DNA from 3 places in the Buttiauxella sp. BIGb0471 genome. Region 3 is predicted to be linked to each of the others. Evidence: predicted binding sites of a transcription regulator. Region 3 holds the regulator's gene; each other region holds the start of a gene.

The links. Region 3 encodes ArgR, which controls arginine synthesis, uptake and breakdown. Its sites were predicted from a motif close to ANTGAATAAAAATACANT; they were not measured.
Positions count from the first base shown of each region.
Region 1: a site for ArgR is predicted at 1,396-1,413, ahead of argA (amino-acid N-acetyltransferase). Genes of this name have one in related genera too.
Region 2: a site for ArgR is predicted at 3,898-3,915, ahead of argC (N-acetyl-gamma-glutamyl-phosphate reductase). Genes of this name have one in related genera too.

Region 1 covers NZ_JANUEU010000003.1:154,177-164,170, forward strand. The annotation lists gene amiC (N-acetylmuramoyl-L-alanine amidase AmiC) at 1-1,211, opposite strand, end outside; gene argA (amino-acid N-acetyltransferase) at 1,446-2,777, shown strand; gene recD (exodeoxyribonuclease V subunit alpha) at 2,800-4,635, opposite strand; gene recB (exodeoxyribonuclease V subunit beta) at 4,632-8,174, opposite strand; gene ptrA (pitrilysin) at 8,218-9,994, opposite strand, start outside.
Region 2 covers NZ_JANUEU010000008.1:8,778-18,771, forward strand. The annotation lists gene argH (argininosuccinate lyase) at 1-610, opposite strand, end outside; gene M2371_RS19795 (argininosuccinate synthase) at 734-1,951, opposite strand; gene argB (acetylglutamate kinase) at 1,982-2,758, opposite strand; gene argC (N-acetyl-gamma-glutamyl-phosphate reductase) at 2,774-3,778, opposite strand; gene argE (acetylornithine deacetylase) at 3,963-5,114, shown strand; gene ppc (phosphoenolpyruvate carboxylase) at 5,356-8,007, shown strand; gene M2371_RS19820 (phosphoethanolamine transferase CptA) at 8,219-9,949, shown strand.
Region 3 covers NZ_JANUEU010000003.1:628,428-638,421, reverse strand. The annotation lists gene M2371_RS13710 (NAD-dependent succinate-semialdehyde dehydrogenase) at 1-671, shown strand, start outside; gene M2371_RS13705 (hypothetical protein) at 705-977, shown strand; gene yhcN (peroxide/acid stress response protein YhcN) at 1,046-1,312, opposite strand; gene yhcN (peroxide/acid stress response protein YhcN) at 1,443-1,706, opposite strand; gene argR (transcriptional regulator ArgR) at 2,091-2,561, opposite strand; gene mdh (malate dehydrogenase) at 2,995-3,933, shown strand; gene degS (outer membrane-stress sensor serine endopeptidase DegS) at 4,004-5,071, opposite strand; gene degQ (serine endoprotease DegQ) at 5,158-6,528, opposite strand; gene zapG (Z-ring associated protein ZapG) at 6,712-7,113, opposite strand; gene zapE (cell division protein ZapE) at 7,294-8,412, shown strand; gene rplM (50S ribosomal protein L13) at 8,661-9,089, shown strand; gene rpsI (30S ribosomal protein S9) at 9,104-9,496, shown strand; gene sspA (stringent starvation protein SspA) at 9,820-9,994, shown strand, end outside.

The DNA.
Region 1 (9,994 bases), 470 kb from region 3:
ATCCCTGCCAGAATTGATTCAGCCACTTCCTGCTGGAATGTCGCAGTACGCAGCTTGCGCTCTTCTTCTACATTACTCAGAAACGCGGTTTCGACCAGAATGGATGGAATGTCCGGGGCTTTCAGCACGGCGAATCCAGCCTGATCGACGCTATTTTTATGCAGCTTGTTCACTTTGCCTAATCTGGCCAGCACTTCTTTACCGAATTTAAGACTGTCGTTAATCGTCAGCGACTGCACCATATCGAACATCGTATGGTCGAGATATCTGTCGCCACTCTTACTCACCCCACCAATTAAGTCGGCGGCGTTCTGCGTTTGGGCGAGGAATTTTGCTGCCGTACTGGTGGCACCTTTGGTTGAGAGTGCAAATACTGACGATCCGCGAGCGGCTCCGGACGTAAACGCATCCGCATGAATGGAAACAAAAAGATCCGCACGCTGCTTCTGCGCTTTTGCCACCCTGACTTTTAACGGGATAAACACATCCTCGTTGCGCGTCATGTAGGCTTTCATATTCGCTTCTTTATCAATCAACGCTTTCAGGCGGCGCGCAATTTTGAGCACGATATCTTTTTCACGCGTTTTGTTCGGCCCAATGGCTCCAGGATCTTCCCCGCCGTGGCCGGGATCGAGCATGATAACAATTGGCCTGTCGCGCCCGGCTTTACCCGGTTGCGGCCCTTGCTCCGGAGACGGCGGTGCGTCTTTATCCAGCTTGCCGTTATTGTAATCTTCGAGCAGCGCCAAGAGAGGATCCTGCTCGCTGTTCATATTGGCCGGATACAAATCCATGACCAGGCGTTCTTTAAATTCAGCAACCGGTGCCAGCGCAAAAAGATGTGGAGTCACATTCTGCTTGAGTTCAAAAACCATGCGCACCGTTTGTGGATCAAACTGCCCAACACGTGCTGACTTGATGAAAGGATCGTCGCCGCGAATCTGGCCGCCAATTCCTTTCAAAACTGAATTTAAATTCACACCTTCTATGTCGACAACCACGCGATCGGGGTTGCTCAACGCAAACTGCTTATACTTAAGCTGCTTGTTCGATTCCAGCGTGACACGAGTGTATGACGATGCAGGCCATACACGCACCGCAACCACCAGGCTTGAGGCAGCAAAGCCAACCTGGCTGACACTCAGTAGCCACATAGCGCCTGCGCCCTGCAATAAGCGGCGACGACTAATTAACGAACGGGAATCTGACATAGCTCTCCTGAGCGGTGTGTTTCCGTGAAACAAATAACCAATTTTATTTTTTGAGCCGAAAACTTTAGCGAAACACGCTCGGGCTGTCACCCTTTAAAGGGTAAACATTCGCAATCAAGCACCTGGCTACGCGGATGCAGAAATTTCAGCTTTGAGGCAATTGCTGCTTGCGCCAGAGGCAATAAAAGAATAAAAATACAGAAATTACGAATAATCATGCAGTGAGGGCTTGCCGTGGTGAAGGAACGTAGAACCGAACTGGTACAGGGATTCCGCCATACTGTCCCCTATATAAATGCCCATCGGGGAAAAACGTTTGTCATTATGCTGGGCGGCGAAGCCATTGAACACGAGAACTTTTCCAGTATCGTTAACGATATTGGGCTGTTGCACAGCCTGGGAATTCGTCTGGTGGTGGTCTACGGCGCGCGTCCACAGATTGATACTAATCTGGCTTCGCATAATCATGAGCCTATCTATCATAAACACACGCGCGTCACCGATGCCAAAACGCTGGAACTGGTCAAACAGGCCGCCGGTTTGTTGCAGTTGGATATCACTGCGCGTTTGTCCATGAGCCTCGGCAACACGCCGTTGCAAGGTGCGCACATCAATGTCGTTAGCGGTAATTTTATTATTGCTCAGCCTCTTGGCGTGGATGACGGCGTGGATTATTGCCACAGCGGGCGCGTGCGTCGCATCGACGAAGAAGCCATTCATCGTCAGCTTGATAACGGTGCAATTGTATTGATGGGCCCGGTGGCGGTTTCTGTCACTGGCGAAAGCTTCAACCTCACGTCTGAAGAGATTGCCACGCAGCTGGCGGTCAAACTGAAAGCCGAGAAAATGATCGGCTTCTGTTCTTCTCAGGGCGTTATCGACGACAACGGCAATATCGTTTCAGAACTGTTCCCCAACGATGCGCAAAAACGTATTGAAGAGCTGGAAGAAGCAGGTGATTACCACTCTGGCACCGTGCGTTTTCTGCGTGGCGCGGTGAAAGCCTGCCGCAGTGGTGTGCGCCGCAGCCACTTAATTAGCTATCAGGAAGACGGGGCGCTGTTGCAAGAACTCTTCTCACGCGACGGTATCGGGACACAAATCGTGATGGAAAGTGCGGAGCAAATTCGCCGCGCCACTATTAACGATATCGGCGGCATTCTGGAGCTGATTCGCCCGCTGGAGCAGCAAGGCATTCTGGTGCGCCGCTCGCGTGAACAACTGGAAATGGAGATCGACAAGTTCACCATCATCCAGCGCGATAACCTGACTATCGCTTGCGCGGCGCTTTATCCATTCCAGGAGGAAGGGATTGGTGAAATGGCATGTGTTGCGGTTCATCCGGATTACCGCAGTTCATCACGCGGTGAAGTATTGCTGCAACGCATTGCCACGCAAGCGCGGCAAATGGGATTAAGCAAGTTGTTCGTGCTGACAACCCGCAGTATTCACTGGTTCCAGGAACGCGGGTTTATGCCAGTGGATGTCGAACTGCTGCCGGAAAGCAAAAAAGAGATGTACAACTATCAGCGCCGTTCAAAAGTGTTGATGGCAGATTTAGCATAATTAAAAAGCTAGCCCTTCTGGGCTAGCTAAAACTCTCCATCAACCCGCTACGCCGTTCAGTCCTGGTCACAATTGCCTTTTCTAACACCCGATCATCGGCATACAGCGACAGCTTATTTCGAGCGCGGGTAATCGCCGTATACACCAGTTCACGCGTCACCACAGCGGTGTACTGGTTTGGCAGCACCAGCGCGGCATGTTCAAATTCAGAACCCTGCGATTTATGCACCGTCATGGCGTATGCCGTATCGTGGCCCGGTAAACGACTTGGCTGTACGGATTTAATGGTGCCATCCGGCATCGGGAACCAGACCCTTAACCCTTCGCCTCTATCCAGCGCGATACCGATATCCCCGTTAAACAGCCCCAACGAACTGTCGTTACGAGAAACCATAATCGGCCTGCCGTTATACCAGCGCGATGTCGCCTGATTTGGCCGCTCAATTAACCGTTTTTGAATCAGTGCCAGCTCGATGCGGCTATTCAAACCGCTGACGCCAAACGGACCTTCACGCAATGCGCATAGCATTTGATAACGCCCGAAAGCTTCAAGAATAGAAGCGGGCTCTGCCTGATTGCGAATCAAGTCCAGGTATGGTCGATACCCTTCCACCGCATCGTCAATCATCATGGCGTAGTCCGCCGTTTCACGCAGTGGTTGTTTAGTAATATCGCTAAAACCTTCGCTAAATACGGTTTTGACGCGCTTAACATCGCTGGCATTGACCGCAAATGCCAGTTGCCCGATGCCGGATTTACTGTCAAAGCGGTAGCTTTTTTGCAGTAAACACAAGCCATCACGCAACGCGCTCGCGCCACTACCTTCTCCCGCAGGAAGCGTATAGCCGGTGAGCAGACTCAGCTCTGCCGCACGCGCAGGTGAATACCCATGCGTGACATAGTGGCAAATATCCCCGAGCACGGCCCCTGCTTCAACCGACGCCAACTGGTCGCGGTCGCCTAAGAAAATCACTCGCGCATGAGGAGGCATCGCATTGATCAGTTTTGCCATCATCGGCAAATCCACCATCGAGGCTTCATCCACCACCAGCACATCAAGATGCAAAGGGTTTCCGGCGTGGTAGCGCAGGCGCTGGGTGTTCGGTTGCGCACCTAACAAACGGTGCAATGTGCAGGCATCGTTGGGTAATGAGGCTTTTTGCGCTTCATCTAACGGCAAGCGGCGCAACGCCGAACCCAATGATTCCGTCAGGCGGGCTGCGGCTTTCCCCGTCGGCGCGGCGAGTTGAATCCGCAAGGATGGGGCATCCGAAAGCTGGACTAACGCGGCGAGCAATTTCGCCACCGTGGTGGTTTTACCGGTACCCGGCCCGCCTGAAATCACCGATATTCGACGGGTTAATGCCACAGCAGCGGCCACTTTTTGCCAGTCAGTCTCGGGCAGCGGCTCAAAAAGCTGATTGAGTACGTTAATGACCTGCGATTCATTAAGCGCAATGGGCCGATTTTCCTGCACAAAAAACTGCGCAATGGATTGTTCGTTTTGCCACATTCGGTTGAGATATAAACGCTCGCCAATCAGCTTTAGCGGGGTCGCGCCTTCGTATTCACTCACTGCATTGGAAGCCAGCAATGTCTCGCGCCAGCCGCTTTTCAGGTCGGCAAGCGCAAAAAATTGTGCCGCTAAATCTGGCTGACGCCCGGAAAAACAGAACTCCGGGATTAAACGTGAAAGCGGAATGCAGACATGCCCTTCACCCGCATCGTGGCTGACCAATGCCGCCGCAAGCATCACCGCGGGCTGATCATCACTGGCAATCATCATGGCAAACTGTGCATCCAGCGCACGCAATAACTTTTGCTCAACCGCCTGCTGTAAAAGCTCAGACATTTTCATGGCGTCACCTCGTCCTTTTGCGCCGCGAATAGTGCGTCCATCTTCGCAATCAGTTGCTCATCCGGGCACGTTGAAAATATTCCCTGTGAGGAGCCATTACTTTCGATGCCACGTAAAAAGAGATAAATAACGCCGCCGAAATGAGTCTGGTAGTCATAATCAGGAATTCTGTGCCGTAAATAACGGTGCAAAGCCAGCGTATACAGTTGATATTGCAGATCATACCGATGAGATTGCATCGCCGCCATCATCGCTTCCCCGGTGTAAGCGCTGCTGTCTTCTCCTAGCCAGTTCGATTTGTAATCCAGCAGGTAGTAGCGCCCCTTCCAGCGGAACACCAGGTCAATAAACCCTTTCAGCATGCCACGCACTTGCTTGAAGTTTAACGGCGGACAACCTTTTGATAACGGGTCATATTCCCGCACGAGGGCATCTAAATGTGCTGCCTGCAAATCACTCTCTATCGGCAAATAGAACTCCATTTCGACCTGCCTGTCTTGCGGAGTTAACTGGCTAAGCGACACGCCCGCGTCATTCAACGGTGCCTGCAAAATAGTGTGCAACCACTCGGTGACAATCGGCTGCCACTGCTCACCAAAACCTTGCTCGCTTAACTGCTTTGCAATCCACGCTTCATCTATTGGCTGAGTAAAATCAATGCCTTCGAACAAGCTATGCAAAAATGTGCCCGGCCCTGCCCCACGTGGAAAGGTGTGCGGAGTAAGTAATGGCTCACTTTGAGTCGGTGCAGCACCTGCGGCATCGACATCCAGGCGCGGCAATAAATCCAGAGCCTGGCTGCTACCATGCTGCTGTAAACCTGAATAACTGGTGACTCGCCAGTTATCAGCCACCTGCCTTGTCATGGTACGTGCGCTAAGTTCGGGCAACGCCTCACTCACCGGCTGCCACGGAGTGTAATCATCTGACTTAGGCTCTTCGACGCTAATCGACTCGCTCGCCAGTTCCTGCAAGCAAATCTGTAATCCCGCTGCATCTTTCGCTTCGCCTTTTTGTAAAAGATAACCCAACGCCCCAAGGTGCAAATCGCTGTTCCCTTTTTTAGCGCGATTACCTTTAAACAACGGTGCGACGCCAAGACTGCAATGCCAGATTGAGCGCGTCAACGCGACGTACAACAGGCGTAAGTCTTCCGCCAGGCGCTCTTCTTCTGCCAGACTCAGGCTTTCCGCGTCATCACTTAAATCCAGCAAAGGTGAAAACGTGGAACGGTCATGGTACAGGCCGCTGTTTTGCGCCCGATAATTGGCGATGAATGGCAACCAAACCAGCGGGTATTCCAGCCCTTTTGATTTATGGATAGTGACCACCTGAACCAGGTGTCGGTCGCTTTCGAGACGTAGTTGTTGGCTATAGGCGTTACTGTCAGGTTCCGCAACCTGCTGAGCCAACCAGCGCACCAGCGCATGTTCACTGTCAGTTTGCGCGGCTTCTTCTTGCAACAGCTCGCTGATATGCAAAATATCGGTCAGACGCCGCTCGCCACCCGGTGTTGCCAGCAAGTTTTCGGCAACCTGACGTCGTGCGATAAGCGCGCGTAACATCGGCATCACGCCTCGGCGTAACCAAATTTGCCGATACTCGGAAAACTCTTCAACCAGGCAGTCCCAGGCATTTTCGTCATTGTTCAGCGCTTCTATCATTCGGGCATCCAGCCCCAACATGCTAGTGGCGACGGCGCTACGCAGCGCCGTTTCTATTTCTGGGGCCAGTACCGCCTGCAAAATCCACAGAATCTCTCGAGATTCCGGCGTTGCGAATACTGAGTCACGGTTTGAAAGATAAACCGAAGGGATATTCAGGGCGCTCAATGCTTCACGCACAATCGATGCTTCGCCGCGACTACGAACCAGAATGGTGATGTCAGACGACTGTACCGGGCGTGACTCTTCCCCTTTCCACAGCAATGCTTCGCCACGCTGCCCGGCACTCAACCATTCCCGAATTTGTTGTGCGCACTGCATGGCCATAGTTTGTTGGTAATCACTCACACCGCAGCCATCGCCTGATTGCGCCCAAAACGACATCGCCGCCTGGTTTTTCCCTTTGAGGGTAAAACGTAAGCCATTGTTCTTCTGGGCGGCTTTCACCGCTAAGAATGGAATTTGCGCGAATAAGAAGGGGTTATCCAACTGCTGGAAAAGGGTATTTACGCTGTTTATCATCCCCGGTGATGAACGCCAGTTGGTGTCCAGCGTGTAGTGGGCGCTTACCTCATGCCGGGCTTTCATGTAGGTAAAAATATCCGCGCCACGGAAAGCGTAAATCGCCTGTTTTGGGTCACCGATAAGCAACAATGCAGTATCAGGCTGATTGATATACAAACGTCTGAAAATACGATATTGCTGCGGGTCGGTATCCTGAAACTCATCAATCATTGCAGCCGGGAAACGGCTGCGGATCGCCGCTGCCAGCGCATCCCCGCCGGGTTTATGCAACGCTTCATCAAGGCGGGTTAACATATCGTCAAACCCGAGTTCGCCACGGCGGCGTTTTTCCTGCTGCACGGTGTAGCGGATTTCAGCCATCGCGCGGGCAATGACTAAATCACGCAGCGTCAGCGGTTCGCCCAGCAGATCGTTAATCGCCCTGAAAACAGGATGCTGCGGCGGTTGGCCTTCTTTGGTTTTCTCATCAAGCATCGACTGAGAAAAACGCTCCAGCTGATCGGGTAATTTATAGGTCGTGGTTTCTGTCTGCGCCCACACACCAACAATATTCAGCCAGTTCGGTAAGTTTTTACTGCTATAGCTGCGGCGGTCAATCTTCGCCACACTCAGGATCTGCGCGATGTCATCTGCACTGACACACCATTGCGCTTTCACGTTTTCAATGGATTCGATGATTTTCTGATGACGCGCAAGCAACGTTTCGTCATCGGCTGGAGGCTGTTTCAGAATGGGTTGTTCGCCTTGCAGCCAGCTATTGATATCTCTGAGCAGTTCTTCCGGGCCAGCCCACTCTTCTGCCATCACCTGGGCGACAGGTTTAGGCAACGGATAACAATGGCGGCGCCAGAAATCAGCACAAGCATGGCGACGTAACAGTGATTCATCTTCGATGAGTTGTTGTTCAAACAACATGCCTGATTCAAAGGCATTCAGACTCAGCATTCTTTGACAGAAGCCGTGAATGGTGAATATCGCCGCTTCATCCATTTGCTGTTCGGCCAGACGCAGAACCTGCGCCGCCTGATGCAGGTCAGGAATTTCAGCCAGCAGACTCTGGAACAGAGGATTGTCGGTACGATTGCGTACGCATGCGATGCGTAGCTCATGGATATTGGCTCGAATACGGCCACGAAGCTCTTCCGTCGCCGCCTGCGTAAAGGTTACGACCAGCAACTCTTCGACAGAAAGCGGCCTGGGATGAGCATTTTTACCTCCCAGGCCTAACAGCAGACGCAAATACAGTGCCGCAATGGTAAAAGTCTTTCCGGTCCCCGCAGAGGCTTCTATCAGCCGCTCCCCCGTAAGAGGCAAGCTAAGGGGATCAAGAGGCTGCGTGGTTCCGGTCATTTTTTACCCTTTGTCTTTCAAGTTGCAGGTATTTTAGCTGCTATCACTTTGAATCTACGAGCGGCAGTGATTGTTGCAGAGCGCTGACCTCCTTCCAGGTTTTCCAACCATCCGGAGCGGCATAATCTGCTTTACCATTGTGGCTACCAGAAACTTGCGACAGTACCGCCATTCCCTGCTGTTCGATTACAGCCTGATGGAAGAAATCAGCCAGTTTTTGTGGAGTCAGCTTTTTAATTTCGGCGACTACTTTATCACGCGAATCAAAGTCCATGTTTCCACGATCAAAATCTTTGCTCAGCTGCGAAGCTTCCTGGGACAAGGTCTGCGGAGCCTGCATAATTTCACTGATCATTCCCTGCTGCATTTGCGCGAAATCTTCCGCGCTCATGCTACGCAGCTTTTTCTCGGCTGTTGGGTAAAACGCTTTGAATCGTTCATACAAATAGGCCGGTTGCTTATCATTACTTTGCAACAAGAAACCAATGCCCCACTGGCGTCCCACAGACATCGGGAATGCGAACACCGCATAACCTAACTGTTCCTGTGTCCGCAACTGGTTGTAGAACCAAGGTTGAATGATTTGCCCCAACATCGAACTGTAAGCCGTACTCGTGGTCTCATCGAAACCTTTGGGCACATATACAGCAGCTAATGCGGAATCGGTGCTGCTGCCGGTTTTTTCAAACATGGATAAATGTTGTTTATCCACCAGCACGTCTTTGTTGCGGCACCATTCATTGCCTTTAGTCCCGAGCAAGCTTTGCACCCCATGCGCCAGGTCTGTAGCTTGCTGTGGGGTGATATTACCAAGGACTAAAAACTCAGGTTTAGCATTGGTTTTTAAACCATCCCGGTAATCGAGCACGTCTTTTAACGTTAACGTCGGCAACAGATCACGGCGAGTTTCACGCTGGAAATACGGCACCTGCGAGATCATTTGCACCGGCATAATCGCCTGATCGTAAGCCTTACCTTTATCTGCCGAGTCCATCATCTGGGCATACCAGGACTTCGCTTGATCCAACTGTTCTTGCGTTGGCGTGTAAGAGAAGTAGCCCTTTAATAACGCTTCAAAAAGCTGCGGCAAACGTTGTGTGTAACCGTTGGCGTTGACCATCAACCCGCTATTAGCATTGGTCGAGAAACCAATTCCGCCGATTGAGGCCTGATTGCTTAATTCATCCAACGCAATTCCAGCCAGATAATCATTGAGAGCAAACAGCACCTGGTTTTTAGCGCTATCCATCGCTTGCGGATTACGCAGCACCATGGTCACGTCAGCTTTAGGCTCGCTCGCGAAGTAATGGCTTGGCATATACAACACGCGTAACCCTGGTTCTTTCACCAACAGTTCAGGATGCGCGTAAGTTTTATCAGGTTTAACCAACGTAAAATTGTCAGGAATGTACGGGTTTAATTGTGGCAATTCCAGCTTGATGGTCGCCGCTTTTTGCTGCCAGACATCAAAGACTTGTGGTGTGATTTTGTCGACCTGATAAGGGGCTTCAACAAAATATGCCATCTTGTTGTGCGGTTCTTTCGGGCTGATGTACCAGACACGCGCGTTCTGCGGCGTCATCATATCAAGACGAGATTTAATCGCTGCGGGATCGTATTGATCCGCGATATTAACCGCATCCAGCGTATGTTCGACCGGTACACGTAACATGGTGTCTGCCAGCCATTCGACATAATCCATATCGCGTGTAATTGATGGGTAACGGAAATCGAGATCCAGAACATGGGCAAGCTCATCGAAATAGCTTTTATCAACACCATTTTCGCGCAGCTTATTCAAGTAACTGAAGATTGCCGCA
Region 2 (9,994 bases), on a different contig from region 3:
CCGTGCCAGCTAACGCGCCGCTGCCCAGCGGGCTAACGTCGAGACGCTCAAGCGTACTTTGCAAACGGCTTTCATCACGCGCCAGCATTTCAACATAAGCCAGACACCAGTGTGCAAAAGTCACCGGCTGTGCACGTTGCAAGTGGGTATAGCCCGGCATCACAGCGTCTTGATTGTTTTCTGCGGTTTCAACCAGTGCATGCTGCAGTTGGCGAGTGGCCCCCAGCAGTTCACTGATCTGCATTTTGCACCACAGTTTAAGATCGGTGGCGACCTGGTCATTACGGCTACGGCCAGTGTGGAGTTTCTTACCCAGCGCACCGACTTTATCGATGAGCTTGCCTTCCACCCAGCTGTGAATGTCTTCCGCATCGCTCTCAAGAATCGCCTGCGGATTGGCCTGCACTTCTTCCAGCAGGAAATTCAATGCCTGCTCAAGCTCCTGCTGCTCAGCAACAGTCAGAACACCAACGGTAACCAGCGCTTTGGACCAGGCGACAGAACCCACAATATCTTGCTCCGCCAGTCGGTAATCAAAGCGTAATGAGTCATTGAACGATTTGAACCGCTGATCTGCTGCCTGAGTAAAACGTCCACCCCAAAGTGCCATAGTGATGCTCCATAAATTATCGTCTTGTTCCCCCTCACCCCGACCCTCTCCCCTGGGAGAGGGAGAAAAGAAAGTCCCCTCTCCTGGGGGAGAGGGTTAGGGTGAGGGCTATTAATTAAAAAACTACTTCTTCAATTCATTCAGTGCACGAATCCGTGATGACAACGAGAACAGACGGATAAAGCCGCCCGCGTGGCTGTGGTCATACACTTCGTCTTCACCGAACGTTGCGAACTCTTCGCTATACAGGCTGTTCGGAGATTTTTTCTGCTTCGCGGTGACATGGCCTTTATACAGCTCCAGCACCACTTCACCGTTAACTTCTTCCGCCAGTGATTCCGCAGAAGCCTGCAAAGATTTACGCAGCGGAGCGAACCAACGGCCATCGTAAACTACGTAGGACATTTCCAGGCCCAGTTGCTCACGCCATTTGAAGCTATCGCGGTCCAGAACCAGTTGCTCAACGCCACGCAGTGCAGCCATCATGATGGTGCCCCCTGGAGTTTCGTAGCAGCCACGGGATTTAATCCCTACCAGACGGTTTTCTACGATATCAATACGACCGATACCGTGCTTAGAACCCATCTTGTTCAATGTTTCCAGGCACTGGAATGGCGTCATCGCTTCGCCGTTAACGGCAACGACTTTGCCTTTTTTAACCGTAACGGTAACTTCTTCAGCCTGATCTGGCGCTTCTTTAGGATCAACAGTCCAGACCCAGCAATCTTTGTTCGGTGCATTCCACGGGCTTTCCAACACGCCGCCTTCGGTAGAAATGTGCCATGCGTTTTCGTCACGGCTGTAGATTTTCTCAAGAGAAGCGGTCGTCGGGATGTCACGCTCTTTCAGGTAATCCAGCAGCGCTTCACGGGAACGCAGGTTCCACTCACGCCATGGCGCAACCACTTTCAGATGTGGTGCCAGTGCCGCCCATGCGGATTCGAAACGCACCTGGTCGTTACCTTTACCGGTCGCACCGTGGCACAGCGCATCTGCGCCAACTTTATTTGCCACATCAACCAGCGCTTTAGCGATAAGCGGACGCGCCATAGAAGTCCCCAGCAAGTAGGTGCCTTCGTATAGTGCGCCAGTCTGCAATACCGGGTAAACGTAATCGCTGATGAACTCTTCGCGCGCATCAACGACGTAACATTCCGTTGCGCCAGAACGCAGTGCTTTTTGCTCAACGCCTTGCAGGTCTTCGCGATCCTGGCCGATATCCACTACGCACGCGACCACTTCACAGCCGCCGTAGTTTTCTTTCAGCCATGGAATGATGGCAGAAGTATCCAGGCCGCCAGAGTATGCGAGAACGATTTTTTTGATTCCGTGATTTTGCATTGTCTTATCCTTCAAAAACTTAATTTTAAACTAGGCCAGAATACGGGTGCCAATGGCGACGCCGTTAAACAAAGAAGGTAACTGCTCCGCATGACGCCAGGATGCAATATCCACCGGGCGACCCAGCGTGCGTGCTGCATCCAGCGCCGCGTTAACTTTCACTATCATGCCGTCGGTAATAATGCCCTGAGCGATTAACTGCTCCGCTTTCGCCGCCGTCATTTCTGCAATACGTTGCCCTTTGCCATCCAGAATCCCGCTCACATCGGACAGCAGAATCAGGTCAGCGCCAAGCGTTGCCGCCAGCGCCGTAGCCGCCTGGTCAGCATTCACGTTCATCAACTCGCCTTCCGCTGTCACGCCAATAGAGCTGACAATCGGCAGGAAGCCAGAATCTAAAAGCGTGGTAATCAGCTTTGCCGAACCCGGTTTCGCAAGTCCCACATGACCCAACGCTTCATCAAGTTTGGTCACGGTGACGCTGTCGCCATCGCCGAGGCAAAGACCGACACCATTGATGCCATGCTTTTTCGCCCACGCCAACAAGGTTTTGTTCGCCGTACCCGCCAGCGCACCGGTAATAATGTCAATCTGGTCAGCAGGCGTCACACGCAGGCCGTTTTTCTTGGTCACTGGCAGAGAGAGTTTTTTCATTAACTCATCTACCAGACATCCGCCACCGTGCACAATCACCAGCGGGCGTTGATGGGATTCGCGGTAATTGACCAGCGCGGTAAACAGACGCTCCAGCGCTTCTTCGCTATCCAGCAGCACGCCACCTAATTTGATAATTAATGGATTCATCATGTCACCCGGCGTTAATTAAATAAGAGACTGTGTTTCGGCAAAGCCAAAACGAATATTCAGGCACTGCACGGCCTGAGCCGATGCACCTTTAAGCAGATTGTCTTCGGTGGCGACAACAATCACATGCTCGCCCTGCACGGCAAAGCCGATATCGCAAAACGGCAGGCCAACAACATTTTTTAGCGCTGGCACGCCTTTTTCATACAGACGCACCAAAGGCTTATCTTGATAGGCCTGGTTAAAAGCGTCAGCGACTTGCTGCTGCGTCACGCCATCTTTCAGACGACAGGTAATGGTTGCCAGAATCCCACGCGGGAAATTGCCCAGGTGCGGAGTAAAAATGACCGGCGTACCCAAATGCGTGACAATTTCTGGATGATGGCGATGGTTAAAAATGCCATACGGTTGCAGGCTCACTTCGCAGAAACTGTTGGATATCGCTGCTTTACGCCCAGCGCCGCTAACCCCGCTGGTCGCATTGATAACTGGCCACTGGTTCAAATCCAGCAGTCCGCCCTCAATCAGCGGTTTTAACGCCAGTTGCGAAGCCGTTGGGTAACAGCCAGGAACGGAGATCAAACTGGTTTCTTTCAGTTTGTCGCTTTCCCATTCTGCCAGGCCATAAACCGCTTGCTCAAGCAGCTCAGGATGCTGATGCGTAAAGCCATAATAGAGCTGATAGAACCTGGCATCGTTAACGCGGAATGCACCGGAAAGATCGATGACGACACAGCCTTTCGCCAGAAATTGCGGCGCCAGGTCATGGCTCACTTCATGGGCTGTTGCGAGGAACACCACGTCTACGCCGTCAGTAAATTCGCTGATATCTGACATTGGCTGTAACGGCAAGTCGACGATACCTTTTAGTTGCGGATGCAAATCAGATATCAACTTTCCTGCGTCATTACTTTGCGCTGAAACCGTCAATGCGGTTATGTTCATATGAGGATGGCGATTCAAATAGGTCACAAGTTCTGCGCCCGCATAACCGCTGGCACCAACAATCAGCGTATTCAACATCTCGGCTGTACACCTTCTTAGGTTGTGTCTGCTAAAGGTGTCAGCTGGTAAGCCATCACCCAACGTACATTTACGTGGTTAAATCCACCGGAACCTGGGGTTCCCTTACGGCAGCGAGTATTGTATTTTTATTCAATATAACTGCATGATTATGTATACCAACCCGAGCTAAGGCCTGTCAACAGTGAAGATGAAATTACCTCCTTTTATCGAGATTTACCGCGCGTTGATCGCGACTCCTTCTATCAGCGCCACCGACAGCGCGTTGGATCAGAGCAATGAGTCTTTAATCAATTTACTGGCGGGATGGTTCCGCGATCTTGGATTTAATGTCGAAATCCAGGCGGTGCCGGGAACACGCAATAAATTCAATATGCTGGCGAGCACCGGAAGCGGCGCGGGCGGGTTGTTGCTGGCGGGCCATACCGATACCGTGCCGTTTGATGATGGCCGCTGGACACGCGACCCATTCACACTGACCGAGCACGAAAATAAACTCTACGGCCTCGGCACCGCCGATATGAAAGGCTTCTTTGCGTTTATTCTCGATGCGCTGCGCGATGTCGATGTCACGACGCTTAAAAAACCACTTTATGTTCTGGCGACTGCCGATGAAGAAACGACGATGGCAGGTGCGCGTTATTTCTCTGAAACCACCAGCCTGCGCCCGGATTGCGCCATCATCGGCGAACCGACCTCTTTGCAGCCAGTGCGTGCGCATAAGGGCCATATCTCGAATGCGATTCGCATTCTCGGCCAGTCCGGCCACTCCAGCGATCCGGCTCGCGGTGTCAATGCTATCGAGCTGATGCATGACGCTATCGGTCACATTATGTCGCTGAAAAACACGCTGAAAGATCGTTATCACCATGACGCTTTCACCGTGCCGTATCCAACGCTAAATCTTGGCCATATTAGCGGTGGCGATGCGGCCAACCGTATTTGTGCCTGCTGCGAACTGCATATGGATATCCGCCCGCTTCCGGGGCTGACATTAAACGATTTGAACGGTTTGCTTAATGAAGCGCTGGAACCGGTTAGCCAAAAATGGCCTGGCCGCCTGACGATTTCCGAACTGCATCCGCCAATTCCTGGCTATGAATGCGCCAAAGATCACCAGTTAGTGCAAGTGGTTGAGAAATTGCTCGGCGCGCAAACAGAAGTAGTGAACTACTGCACCGAAGCGCCATTTATTCAGACGCTGTGCCCAACTTTGGTACTCGGTCCGGGTTCCATCAACCAGGCGCACCAGCCGGATGAATACATCGAAACACGTTTTATCGAGCCAACTCGCAAACTGATCACGCAGGTAGTGCATCATTTTTGCTGGCATTGAAAAATAGCGTTTATGGGGGTTTTGCCCCCTTTTTGAACGACTTTTTAGCGGATCCTCATAAGAAATGCTTATCCACGAAGTTAGTAATTAAATTTCATGAATTAGCGCAATTTATTCGTTTGCTGAAACGATTTCGTAGCAATTGACGAAAGTAGACTTACGTGGCTTTATAAAGACGGTGTTGAACCTTCACGGGTGAAATTAAATTACATATTAGATTGGATAGGGTGTCTGGGGTCATATGAACGAACAGTATTCCGCTTTGCGAAGTAATGTCAGTATGCTCGGCAAGTTGCTCGGGGATACCATCAAGGATGCGTTAGGTGAAAACATTCTTGACCGCGTAGAAACAATCCGCAAATTGTCTAAGTCCTCACGGGCTGGCAATGAAGCCAACCGCCAGGAGCTGCTAACCACGTTACAGAACCTGTCTAACGACGAACTACTTCCCGTAGCCCGTGCATTCAGCCAATTCCTGAACCTGGCCAACACCGCCGAGCAATATCACAGCATTTCCGCCAATGGCGAAGCCGCCAGCAATCCTGAAGTTATTGCTAAGACACTCCAAAAATTAAAAAATCAGCCCGATCTTAGCGAAGACGCCATTCGTAATGCTGTTGAGTCATTGTCACTGGAATTAGTGCTGACCGCGCACCCAACCGAAATCACCCGTCGCACCCTGATTCACAAACTGGTTGAAGTAAATAGTTGCCTGAAGCAACTCGACCACAGCGACATCGCCGATTACGAACGCAACCAAATTATGCGCCGCCTGCGCCAACTCGTCGCTCAGGCCTGGCACACCGATGAAATTCGTAAGCACCGCCCTTCCCCAGTAGATGAAGCAAAATGGGGCTTTGCGGTAGTAGAAAACAGCCTGTGGGAAGGGGTTCCAAACTACCTGCGTGAGCTGAACGAACAGCTTGAAGACAACCTGAATTACAAACTGCCGGTCGATTTTGTCCCGGTACGTTTCACCTCATGGATGGGCGGCGACCGTGACGGCAACCCGAACGTGACCGCTGATATTACCCGCCACGTCTTGCTGTTAAGCCGCTGGAAAGCCACCGATCTATTCCTGCGCGATATTCAGGTGCTGATTTCTGAGCTTTCAATGGTGGAATGCACACCTGAGCTGAGCGAACTGGCTGGCCCTGACGCTGCGCAAGAACCGTATCGCTGCATCATGAAAGGCATTCGTCAGCAGTTGCTGTCGACTCAAGCCTGGCTGGAAGCTCGCCTGAAAGGCCAGCGCCTGCCAAAACCAGAAGGTTTACTGACTCAAAACGAACAGCTTTGGGATCCGCTTTATGCATGTTACCAGTCGCTGCAAGCGTGTGGCATGGGCATCATCGCTAACGGCCAACTGCTTGATACCCTGCGCCGCGTGAAGAGTTTTGGCGTTCCGCTAGTGCGTATTGATGTCCGCCAGGAAAGCACTCGTCACACCGAAGCTCTGGGCGAGATGACGCGCTACCTGGGCATTGGTGATTACGAAAGCTGGTCTGAAGCAGACAAACAAGCCTTCCTGATCCGTGAACTGAATTCTAAGCGCCCGCTTCTGCCACGCCAGTGGGAGCCAAGCGACGATACCCGCGAAGTGCTGGAAACCTGCAAAGTGGTTGCCGAAGCCCCGCGTGGTTCTATTGCCGCTTATGTTATTTCCATGGCGAAAACGCCATCTGACGTGCTGGCAGTACACTTGCTGCTGAAAGAAGCCGGTTGCACCTTCGCACTGCCTGTTGCGCCACTGTTTGAAACACTCGACGACTTGAACAACGCCGACGACGTGATGACTCAGTTGTTGAATATCGACTGGTATCGCGGCTTTATTCAGGGCAAACAGATGGTCATGATTGGCTATTCTGACTCGGCAAAAGATGCAGGTGTCATGGCTGCATCCTGGGCACAGTACCAGGCTCAGGACGCGCTGATCAAAACCTGCGAGAAAGCCGGAATTACACTGACGCTCTTCCACGGACGCGGCGGTTCAATTGGCCGTGGCGGCGCACCAGCTCACGCCGCCCTGCTTTCTCAACCACCGGGCAGCCTGAAAGGCGGCCTGCGCGTGACTGAGCAAGGCGAGATGATTCGCTTTAAATACGGTCTGCCAGAAATCACCATCAGCAGCCTGTCGCTCTACACCAGCGCGATTCTCGAAGCCAACCTTCTTCCGCCGCCAGAACCGAAGAAAGAGTGGAAACATATCATGGAGGATCTGTCTGTAACCTCATGTGATATGTATCGTGGGTACATCCGCGAAAACGAAGACTTCGTGCCGTACTTCCGTTCGGCAACACCAGAGCTGGAGCTGGGTAAACTGCCGCTGGGTTCACGTCCTGCGAAGCGTAAACCTAACGGTGGCGTTGAGTCCCTGCGTGCCATTCCGTGGATCTTCGCCTGGACGCAGAACCGCCTGATGTTGCCAGCCTGGCTGGGTGCCGGTGCTGCACTACAAAAAGTGGTGGAAGACGGCAAACAGGACGTGCTGGAAACCATGTGTCGCGACTGGCCATTCTTCTCAACGCGCCTCGGCATGCTGGAAATGGTCTTTGCGAAAGCCGACCTGTGGCTTGCGGAATATTACGATCAGCGTCTGGTGAAACCAGAGCTGTGGGCGCTTGGCAAACAACTGCGTGACCAACTGGAAGCTGACATCAAAGTGGTGCTGGATATCGCCAACGATTCACATCTGATGGCAGACCTGCCATGGATCGCCGAATCTATTCAGCTGCGTAATATCTACACCGACCCGCTGAACGTATTACAGGCTGAATTGCTGCATCGTTCGCGTCAGTCTGAAGAAAAAGGCGAAGAACCAGATGCGCAAGTTGAACAAGCGCTAATGGTGACAATCGCTGGTGTTGCGGCAGGTATGCGTAACACAGGCTAAGTTAAACCCTTTAACAATCCCCCGTGAAAAAAACGGGGGATTGTTAAATTCAACTGTCTTAATTCATTCACATTCCATATATTTCCGCCTGCAAATTTTTCGTTCAAAACTCATACCACGAACGAGCATATGGCCTTTTTCACCTTGATTAAGGTTTGATTAAGATTTAATCGCCAAACTAGGCGATACTTTTTGTCGACAGGCACAGTTTATGTTTTCTATAAAAAACCAAGCTAAACAAAAGTTTAGCTGGATAGCTCTGGGATGGGCATTACTCTTTTTTTGGTTTTTCTCCACGGCATTACAAGCCAAAATATTCATCAGCGGATACAGCGGCACTAACGGCTTACGTGACTCCCTGTTATACAGCTCCCTTTGGCTTATCCCTGTATTCTTGTTCCCTGCACGGACGCGGATCATCGCCGCAGTCATTGGCGTAGTGCTTTGGGCAACATCATTAGCGGCAATCTGTTATTTCGTTATTTACGGGCAGGAGTTTTCACAAAGCGTCCTGTTTGTGATGTTCGAATCAAATGCAGGCGAAGCCGGTGAATATTTAAGCCAGTACTTTAGCCTGAAGATTGTCCTGACAGCGCTTATCTACACTGCGATATGCCTATTCCTGTGGTCCCGTCTACGCCCTGTGTATATCCCTAAACCATGGCGCTGGTTGGTATCGCTGATTATCCTTTATGCATTAATTCTGCATCCACTGGTCCGCAATGCGATAAACCATCAACCGTTGAGCAAAACCGTTTCCGGTCTTTCTTCACGCATGGAACCCGCGGCACCGTGGCAGTTTATTTCTGGCTACTATCAATACCGCCAACAACTGGACAGCCTGAATAGCCTACTTAACGAAAACAATGCTCTGCCTCCGCTGGCAAATCTTAAAGATGAAAACGCCAATACACCGCGCACTTTAGTGTTGGTTATTGGGGAGTCTACCCAACGCGGTCGCATGAGCCTGTATGGCTACTCAAGAGAGACAACGCCGGAACTGGATACGTTGTCTAAATCAGATAAAGGGATGACGGTATTTAACGACGTAGTGACTTCACGTCCTTACACCATCGAAATTCTCCAGCAAGCTCTAACATTCGCCAACGAGAAGAACCCGGATCTTTATCTGAGCAAGCCGACGCTGATGAATATGATGAAACAGGCGGGATATAAAACCTTCTGGATTACCAATCAGCAGACGATGACCGAACGTAACACCATGCTGACGGTATTCTCGCGCCAGACTGATAAACAGTTCTATATGAATCAGCAGCGTACGCAAAGTGCACGTGAGTACGACAGTAATGTACTGGCACCGTTTAAAGACGTTCTGGCCGACCCTGCACCGAAGAAATTCATCATTGTGCATCTGCTCGGAACACACATTAAATACAAGTACCGTTATCCAGAAAACTGGGGCAAATTTGATAATCAAACGACCGGAATCCCTGCCGGCTTAAGCGATGATCAAAAGGAAGCCTGGAACGATTATGACAACGCTAACCTGTATAACGATCACGTTGTCTCAAGCCTGATTAAGGATTACAAGGCCACCGATCCGAATGGTTTCCTGCTCTATTTCTCAGACCATGGTGAAGAAGTTTACGATACGCCACCGCATCAAATGCAGGGCCGTAACGAGGAAAACCCAACCCGTCACATGTATACGGTGCCATTTATTCTTTGGACTTCCGAAAAATGGCAGGCGGAACATCCGCGTGATTTCTCAGCGGACGTTAATCGCAAATACAGCAGTTCAGAGCTGATACATACCTGGTCTGATTTGGCAGGACTGAGTTATGACGGATTCGATCCGACCCGCTCAATAACCAGCCCGGAGTTTAAGGAAACAACTCGCTGGATTGGCAATCCGTATAAGAAAAATGCACTGATCGACTATGACACCTTGCCTTTCGGCGATCAGAAGGGTAATCAGTAAGTTGCTGACCAGGCCATCTCAAAAATGAGGTGGCCTGGTGATTAC
Region 3 (9,994 bases):
CGTATATCGTCTTTGAAGACGCTAATATTGACGAAGCCGTGAAAGGGGCTGTCGCGAATAAATTCCGTAATGCAGGCCAGGTCTGCGTTAGCGTTAACCGTTTCTTTATTCACGAAAAGGTCTACGATCAGTTCGTTAACAAACTCGCTGATGCCGTTAAAGCCCTGAAAGTGGGTAATGGTCTCGAAGAAGGCGTTGTTGTAGGGCCATTAATTGAAAAATCTGCGGTCGATAAAGTCCGTGAACATGTTGAAGATGCGCAGGCGAAGGGCGGAAAAGTGCTGGTAGGCGGGAAGATCCATGAATTGGGTGGCAACTTCTGGCAGCCAACGGTGATAGTGGATGCCAACGATGATATGAAACTCGCGCAGGAAGAAACCTTTGGCCCGTTGGCCGCCTGCTTCAGTTTCAGAACGGAAGAGGAAGTGATTGAGCGAGCGAATAACACGCCATTTGGTTTAGCGGCCTACTTTTATACTCAGAATCTGGCCCGCGTATTCCGCGTCTCGCAAGCGATTGAAAGCGGGATGATTGGTATTAACGAATGCGCCGTTTCGACCGAGTTGGGGCCGTTTGGTGGTGTGAAAGAATCCGGACTGGGTCGGGAAGGTTCCGTGTTAGGTCTGGATGAGTTTCTCGAAGTCAAAACCTTGCATATTGGCGGGCTATAGTCACCACAATGCGAATGGGTTAGGTGGCAATCTATGAAAAAATACACCTTTGATTTTAGTCAGATAGAAGATCAGCCGGGATTCTATCGCCACTTTATCCAGGTTTTTCAACTTGAGAAAAAACAGGTTCACGATCTCGATAGTTTGTGGGATGTCGTCGTTGGGGATATTTTGCCGCTCCCGGTAGAGATTGAATTTGTTCATCTGCCAGAAATGCAAAGGCGGCGGTATGGCGCTTTGATTTTGCTTTTTGACGAAGCGGAAGAGGAGCTGGAAGGGCAATTGCGGTTTAACGTGCGTGGCTAACGCTGATTTAAACCCATAAAAAAGCCCCCGCGAGCGGGGGCAAAGTCGCCAGATTTGACGACGAGGGTTTATTTATACAGTTCAGCGGTGGCGTGCCAGGTATCGCCCGAACGTGCTTCGGTAATGCGATAAGCAGAGGCACCTTCCTGAGTCGCTTTCTGTGATAATTCATGACGCATATCCATTGGCGCACTACCCACCTGGCTTACTGAAATACTGCCCATGGATTGCATGTTTTGAGCTTGTTCGCTAGTGACCTGATGCGCGGCTGCATTAGCGCCGAAAGAGATCACGGAGAAAAGGCTAAGTGCCGCGATGGTTAATTTGGTTTTCATGATGTCTACTCCTGAATAAGTTTTTCAACGACCGGAAGGGCTTAACTGCATTTATTGTTCTTGGGGTCGTCATTTTGTTTAAACGGTATATCACTATTATTTATGGCTAACTTCTTATGGCTACCGACTGTTATTTGTACAGCTCAGCAGTTGCGTGCCATGCATCGCCAGAACGTGCTTCGGTGATACGGTAAGAAGAAGCACCTTGTTCTTCAGCTTTTTTATTCAACATCTGGTGCATATCCATTGGTGCGCTACCTACCTGGCTTACAGAAACGGAACCCATTGACTGAAGGTTCTGCGCTTGTTCAGCGTTGATAGAAGTGGCTGCGAATGCACCAAATGACAGCATTGAAAGCAGGCTAGCGGCTACTACAGTTGATTTCATGTTCATGATTTTTACCTCGTCGTATTCTTTTATTGGGGTCTTCATTTCGTGACCCTCATCACAAAATCAAGTATACACTAATAACTCACAAAATTAATACCCTGCTAATTATTCTCTATGAAACTTTACAATAATAGAGGCTCTTGATATTACGTAAAGTTATTAAAAAGTCGTATATGTTGCTGTTTTAATGTTAAATATAAGTAAAAACAATGAGATGCCAGACTTTGATTTTTTGTGCGGTTTATCACATAACTAGCTGATGCAAGCAAGATTTAGGCTTAGGAAGAAGTTAAAACCGGGAGTTACTGACAATGGATGTGAGCAGGGGGATTGTTACGAAAGTGTTGTTCCCGTTGTTCATTCACAACGGGAATGGAGTATTAACGCTTACAGTTCTTGTTCAAACAGCACCAGGATCGCTTCATACAATTCTTTCACAGTGAAGTTTTTCGCGGGAGTGGTAAAGATAGTGTCATCCCCGGCAATGGTTCCCAGAATACCTTCCGCTTTACCTAAAGAATCCAGCAGGCGCGCAATAAGCTGCGCAGCACCAGGACTGGTATGAATGACCACCACGGCATCATTGTAATCAATATCCAACACCAGATTTTTTAGCGGGCTGGAAGTGGTTGGCACGCCAAGCTCTGCCGGTAAGCAATACACCATTTCCATTTTTGCGTTGCGGGTACGCACGGCGCCGAACTTTGTCAGCATGCGAGAAACTTTGGACTGATTAATATTTTCAAAACCATCGTTTTGCAATGCATGGACGATCTCGCCCTGAGAACTGAATTTCTCTTCTTTTAATAGTGCTTTGAATGCTTTGACTAATTCTTCTTGTTTTGAGGAAATACGCATAGGTTACCCATTTAAAGGTCAACAAAGATAACATTATTATGCATTTAAATGAATTATTATGCAAATGAATGGCAGGTTGTCAGCCTGAAATAATGTTATGAAAGAGGCGGATTTTATCAAATTTTGTTATCGAGGAACATGCCTTCGTCACGACTCGAAAATATGTAGGTAAGTAAATCAAATGTTATCAAAATGATGTTGTTTTGCTGCGTAGGGAGGGGTAATGTAACCGCCGTTGATGTGACAACATCAGGTTGTGACCGGGCGCTCAGGCGTCGTTTCCACCCGGTGAGTAAATGCAGCAGTAACGCTTCAGGGATGCGTAACTTCGCAAACCTTAAGCGGGAAGATTGTAATTACCCCTTCTCTGGATTATGGTCGCCACCGCATGGAGTTACGGCACCTATTTGCTAACCATAATAAGGAGTTTAGGATGAAAGTTGCAGTCCTCGGCGCAGCAGGCGGAATCGGCCAGGCGCTTGCCCTTCTACTCAAGACCCAACTGCCTTCAGGTTCAGAACTCTCTCTGTATGATATTGCACCGGTAACCCCAGGTGTTGCAGTCGATCTGAGTCATATCCCTACTGATGTGAAAATTAAAGGTTTCTGCGGTGAAGATGCTACACCAGCGCTGGTGGGTGCTGATGTCGTTCTTATCTCCGCCGGTGTCGCTCGTAAGCCAGGTATGGATCGCTCTGACCTGTTTAACGTCAACGCGGGAATCGTTAAAAATCTGGTTCAACAGATTGCTAAAACTTGCCCGAAAGCCTGTATCGGTATCATCACGAACCCGGTGAATACCACTGTTGCTATCGCAGCTGAGGTGCTGAAAAAAGCAGGTGTGTACGATAAGAACAAACTGTTTGGCGTGACTACGCTAGACATCATCCGCTCCAACACCTTTGTTGCGGAACTGAAAGGTAAACAGCCGACCGAGATCGAAGTCCCTGTCATCGGTGGCCACTCTGGCGTGACTATTCTGCCATTGCTGTCTCAGATCCCAGGCGTAAGCTTCACCGAGCAAGAAGTTGCTGACCTGACTAAACGTATCCAGAATGCGGGCACTGAAGTTGTGGAAGCGAAAGCGGGTGGCGGGTCTGCAACTCTGTCAATGGGTCAGGCTGCTGCACGTTTTGGTCTGTCTCTGGTACGTGCGCTGCAAGGCGAAAGCAACGTGGTTGAATGTGCGTATGTAGAAGGCAACGGCGAGCACGCTCGTTTCTTCTCTCAGCCATTGCTGCTGGGCAAAAACGGTATCGCTGAGCACAAGTCTTACGGCAAACTGAGTGCGTTTGAGCACCAGGCGCTGGAAGGCATGCTGGATACTCTGCAGAAAGACATTACCCTTGGCGAAGAGTTTGTTAACAAATAAACCCTGCGCTTAAGCGAAAAAAAACCGGAACACTGATTCCGGTTTTTTATTGCCTGCAATTCACTGCTTATTAGTTAGTGGCTGGATATTCCTGAATCGTTACCTGCAACGTCAGCTTTTTATCTTCACGCATCACTTCAACAGGAATGACTGAGCCTGGGCGAATCTCCGCTACCTGGTCCATTGTCCCCAATGCGGATATAGCCGGTTTATGGTTCACGGAGATAATCACGTCATTAACCAAAAGACCTGCTTTTGCTGCCGGGCCATCAGGGGTAACTTCATTAACGATGATCCCTTGAATTTGATCGATACCCGTTGCCGGGCCATGCAATGGCGTAATCTCACGGCCGCCAATACCAATATAGCCACGAATTACGCGTCCATCGCGGATCAGCTTATCCATAATTTTTGTCGAAAGCTGAGTCGGGATCGCAAAGCCGATACCTTCAGGGGTTTCGCCATCGTTGCTTTTATCAAACGACAATGTATTTATGCCCATCAGCTCGCCGAGGGAATTGACCAGCGCACCACCGGAGTTACCATGATTAATCGAGGCGTCCGTTTGCAGGAAAGACTGGCGGCCAGAAGGGCTAAGGCCAATACGGCCGGTAGCACTAATAATCCCCTGAGTAATAGTTTGCCCGAGGTTATACGGGTTACCAATCGCCATCACGACATCGCCAATATGTGGCATGCGTTTATTATTGATAGGGATGACAGGGAGATTGGTGGCGTTAATTTTCAGCACTGCTAAATCAGTCAGGCTATCTGAGCCAACCAATAAAGCTTCAAACACTCGGCCATCTTGCAGAGCAACGATGATTTGCTCGGCATCATTAATGACGTGTTTGTTAGTAATGATGTAGCCGCGTTCATCCATGATGACGCCAGAGCCGAGGGTTTTAATTTCTAACTGATTTTGTGAATTGTTCCCAACACTACGGTTGTAAACGTTAACCACAGCAGGCGCAGCGCGTCGCACCGCAGTGTTGTAGCTCAGCGGAGTTTCATCGGCACTGTCAAACTTCGAGGGTGCTAAGGGGATGATTTTCTGGCGCAGTGAAGGTAACGATACCAACAATATGCCAGCCACAATCAGGCCAATCACCACCGAGCGTAATATCTTCAGAAACATGGATTTGTATTAGTTAATAATAAGCCGGGAGCAGAATAGCATGAGTTAATCGGACATCGTATAGAGATGTCCGATTACTGAGCAGATTAGCGTACTAAGAGATAGATACTTTCTTCGCCGCGAGCCACATGCAAAGCAATAACGTCTGGTTTAGTTTCCAGAACCTTACGCATCTCCGCAATGCTTGAAACTCTTTCGCGGTTTACACCAATGATGAAATCGTCTTTGTGCAGTCCCGCTTGTGCGGCTGGCGTACCTTTTTCAACGCTGTCGAGTTTGACGCCTTTAGTACCATCTTTGAGCTGACCATCGCTTAACGTCGCCCCCTGCAAGGCTGGCATAATTAGCTCGGCGTTCGCAGATGATGCGGTGCTCTTATCAAGCGTAACACTCACTTCAAGTGGTTTGCCGTCGCGCAGCAAGCCTAGTTTCACTACGGTTCCAGGCTCAGTAGTGGCAATTTTTGCGCGCAATTCGGCAAAGCTACTGATGGTTTTACCATTCAGGCTGGTAATCACATCACCCGCTTTCACGCCTGCTTTTGCTGAACCCGATTGCGGTAAGACTTCGCTGACAAATGCGCCACGTTGGGTGGTCAGGTTGAATGCTTTGGCAATATCAGCACTCATCTCGGTGCCTTTAATACCAAGCAAGCCACGCTTGATCTCGCCAAATTGCATCAACTGTTTGGCCAGAGTCTGCGCCATATTGCTGGGGATAGCAAAGCCGATACCGACGCTGCCGCCGCTTGGTGCGAGGATGGCGGTGTTAATACCAATAAGTTCGCCGTTCAAATTCAGCAATGCGCCGCCGGAATTACCACGGTTAATAGAGGCATCGGTCTGGATAAAGTTTTCCAGCCCTTCCAGGTTCAGACCGCTACGACCTAAAGCCGAAACAATCCCTGACGTTGCCGTTTGCCCCAGGCCGAATGGGTTTCCGACCGCAACGGCAAAATCCCCAACGCGCAGCTTATCGGAGTCGGCAACGGCGATTTGAGTCAGGCCACTCGCGTTCTGAATTTGAATCAGCGCGATATCACTTTGGTCATCGCCGCCAATCAGTTTGGCATCAAATTCACGCCCATCATTGAGCTGCACGCTGATTTTTTCGGCATGATTGATGACGTGATTGTTAGTCAGCACATAACCTTTTTCGGCATTAATAATCACGCCTGAACCCAAACCCTCAAAAGGCTGGGCTTCTGAAGGAGGCATGTCATCGCCAAAGAATTTCTTAAACTCTTCCGGGACTTTCTGGGCAGGTGCTGCCGCTGTCCCTTCTACCTGAACACTCACCACGGCAGGTAAAACTTTTTCCAGCATCGGTGCAAGGCTTGGCAAAGCCGGTTGACCCGGAATTTGTGCTGGCAACGCCGCATTCACCTGAGATGTCACACCGAACGTCAGTCCGACGCTTAACGCTAAGGCACTCAACAACAGTGTTTGTTTCTTCATTGATGGCTTGCTCTCGTGACCTGAACCTGGAAAAGGAAAACCCGATAACACTCCGATGTTATTGAAATATCAGCCGGGTAACAATGCTGTTATAGAGTGAAGTAACACAAGTAAATGATAGCTGTGCTGGAGAGAGATTGGGGTACGAAAGCGGTACCCCAAGAAAATATTCTGGATTTGTGATTAATCGCGTTTTGCGCGTTCGGTACGCAGCAAACCGGATGCGCCATCAGAGTAGTCACGCGGCATCTGCACCGGTGCCTGATCGTTGCTGGCTTCAGACTCAGCAAGGCGATTGCGGAATGGATTCTCTTCGGCTGACATTTCAGGCAGCAGGCTGCTGGAGCTTTTTGCCATGTGTTGATAAAGCTGGCGATAATCATGTGCCATGTTGTCCAGCAACTCGGCGCTGCGGGCAAAGTGGCTGACTAACTCTTCGCGGTACTCTTCAAGTTCTGCTTTGTTTTTCTCAATCTCGTACTGCATTGCCTGCTGCTGACGCAGCTTGCGGTTGCCAAAACGCATAGCAACTGCACCAACGATGATGCCAACAACTAACCCAATTAGCGCATATTCCCAGGTCATGAACTTCTCCCGTTGTCTTGTGTTTCCGTAGGGTAATGTAGCCACTATAACCGTTAACCTAAGAGAAGTGGAATCCTGACGCAGCATCGCTTAGGGTAGAACGGCCTTTTTTTCGACAACCGTCCCTTTTTGAGCATTAAGTAAACGGCAATCCGATTTTTAAGGAAATACCATAATACCATGCAAAATCTCTCCCCAGCATCGCGCTATCAACAAGCCCTGAATGAGGGCAGCTACCAACCTGATGATGTTCAGCGTGAGGCCGTAACCCGGTTGGACGCTATCTGGCAGGCTTTGAGCCAGCAAAAGCCGACTGAGCCTGTGAATGGTGGTTTCTTTGGCAAACTCTTTAGCAAACGTAATGTCGCGGTGAGTCAGGAATCGGTTCGCGGGTTGTATATGTGGGGCGGAGTAGGGCGCGGAAAAACCTGGCTCATGGATATGTTTTTTCAGAGTCTACCTGGCGAACGCAAGTTACGGCTGCATTTCCACCGTTTTATGCTGCGAGTCCATGAAGAGTTGGCGGCGCTTCAGGGGCAAACCGATCCCCTGGAAGTGATTGCTGACCGTTTCAAAGCAGAAACAGACGTTCTATGCTTCGATGAATTTTTTGTCTCTGACATTACAGATGCCATGCTGCTTGGCACGCTGATGCAAGCTTTGTTCGCGCGTGGGATCACGCTGGTGGCTACATCTAATATTCCGCCTGATGAATTGTACCGTAACGGCTTGCAGCGCCCGCGCTTCATCCCTGCGATTGATGCCATTAAACGGCACTGTGAAGTGATGAATGTCGATGCCGGTATTGATTACCGACTGCGAACGCTGACTCAGGCACACCTCTGGCTTTCTCCGTTGAACGACGAAACCGCGCAGCAGATGGAAAAACTCTATGCCGCGTTAGCAGGTACGGCGAGGGAAGGGGAACCGGTGCTCGAAATCAACCACCGCCCGTTAGCCACGTTAGGTTTGGCGAATCAGACACTGGCGGTAGATTTCAATACGCTGTGCGTTGACGCCCGCAGTCAGCATGACTACATCGCGCTCTCACGCCTCTTCCACACTGTGATTCTATTTAATGTGCCCGTGATGAACACCCGTAACGAAAATGAAGCGCGGCGGTTCATTGCGTTGGTGGACGAGTTTTACGAGCGTCACGTCAAATTGGTGGTTTCAGCGCAGGTTCCGCTGTTCGAGATTTACCAGGGGGAGAGATTGCGCTTTGAATTCCAGCGCTGTCTGTCGCGTCTGCAAGAAATGCAAAGTGAAGAGTATTTACGCTTGTCGCATATGCCGTGAACCGCAGTTTGAACGCAGAGTGACCATAAAGTGTGACAAAAACTACAAAAAGGTTCGACCTTTAGGGGCGACTTCCCTATAATCTTGCGACCCCACGTTACAACCAAAGTTTTTTTCCCAAAACTTGGTCGTGCTGGCATTGGCTATTCGAAGGGGTAGGTTTGCCGGACTTTGTCGTGTGAACCTTGAACTGATTTTAAACGTTTGGGTGAACACCTACGTGTAACTATATATTGGGTAAGCTTTTAATGAAAACTTTTACAGCTAAACCAGAAACCGTACAGCGCGACTGGTTCGTTGTTGACGCTGACGGTAAGACCTTAGGTCGCCTGGCTACTGAATTGGCTCGCCGTCTGCGCGGTAAGCACAAAGCGGAATACACTCCGCACGTTGATACTGGTGATTACATCATCGTTCTGAACGCAGAAAAAGTTGCTGTAACCGGCAACAAGCGTACTGACAAAGTGTATTACCATCACACCGGCCACATCGGTGGTATCAAACAAGCGACCTTTGAAGAGATGATTGCCCGCCGTCCTGAGCGTGTGATTGAAATCGCGGTTAAAGGCATGCTGCCAAAGGGCCCGCTGGGCCGTGCTATGTTCCGTAAACTGAAAGTTTACGCGGGCACCGAGCACAACCACGCGGCACAGCAACCGCAAGTTCTGGACATTTAATCGGGATTATGGCAATGGCTGAAAATCAATACTACGGCACTGGTCGCCGCAAAAGTTCCGCAGCTCGCGTGTTTATCAAACCGGGCAGCGGCAAAATCATCATCAACCAACGTTCTCTGGAACAGTACTTCGGTCGTGAAACTGCCCGCATGGTAGTTCGTCAGCCGCTGGAATTGGTTGATATGGTTGAGAAATTCGATCTGTACATCACTGTTAAAGGTGGTGGTACTTCTGGTCAGGCTGGTGCGATCCGTCACGGTATCACCCGCGCTCTGATGGAGTACGACGAGTCCCTGCGTGGCGAACTGCGTAAAGCTGGTTTCGTTACTCGTGATGCTCGTGAAGTTGAACGTAAGAAAGTCGGTCTGCGTAAAGCACGTCGTCGTCCTCAGTTCTCCAAACGTTAATTGTCCTCTGCTCTTGCAGAATACAATTCGCGAAAAGCCCGGTCTTGTACCGGGTTTTTTTATGCCTGAAAATTATATTTAGCGTTGCTAACTATTTGATGTTGAATGTATTTCAGACGAATTCCAGATCCATTCCCCACAAAACCCGTAAAATCTGGTAAACTATCAACCAATTTTCTGCCCAAAGGTCGGCATCCGGTTGTTTTCGCCTTGTTTTCTGGCGACTGGTGGTTTTCCGGCGTATCTGGGTATCAAACGGTCAGGTTAGTTGCCGCTTTCTGCGGCCATTAGCAGTAATTTTCTGAATAAACTTGGAGGTTTTCATGGCTGTCGCTGCCAACAAACGTTCGGTGATGACGCTGTTTTCCGGTCCTACTGACATCTATAGCCACCAGGTACGTATCGTCCTGGCTGAAAAAGGTGTTAGCGTTGAAATTGAGCATGTGGAAACGGATAACCTGCCTCAGGATCTGATTGACCTCAACCCAAATCACAGCG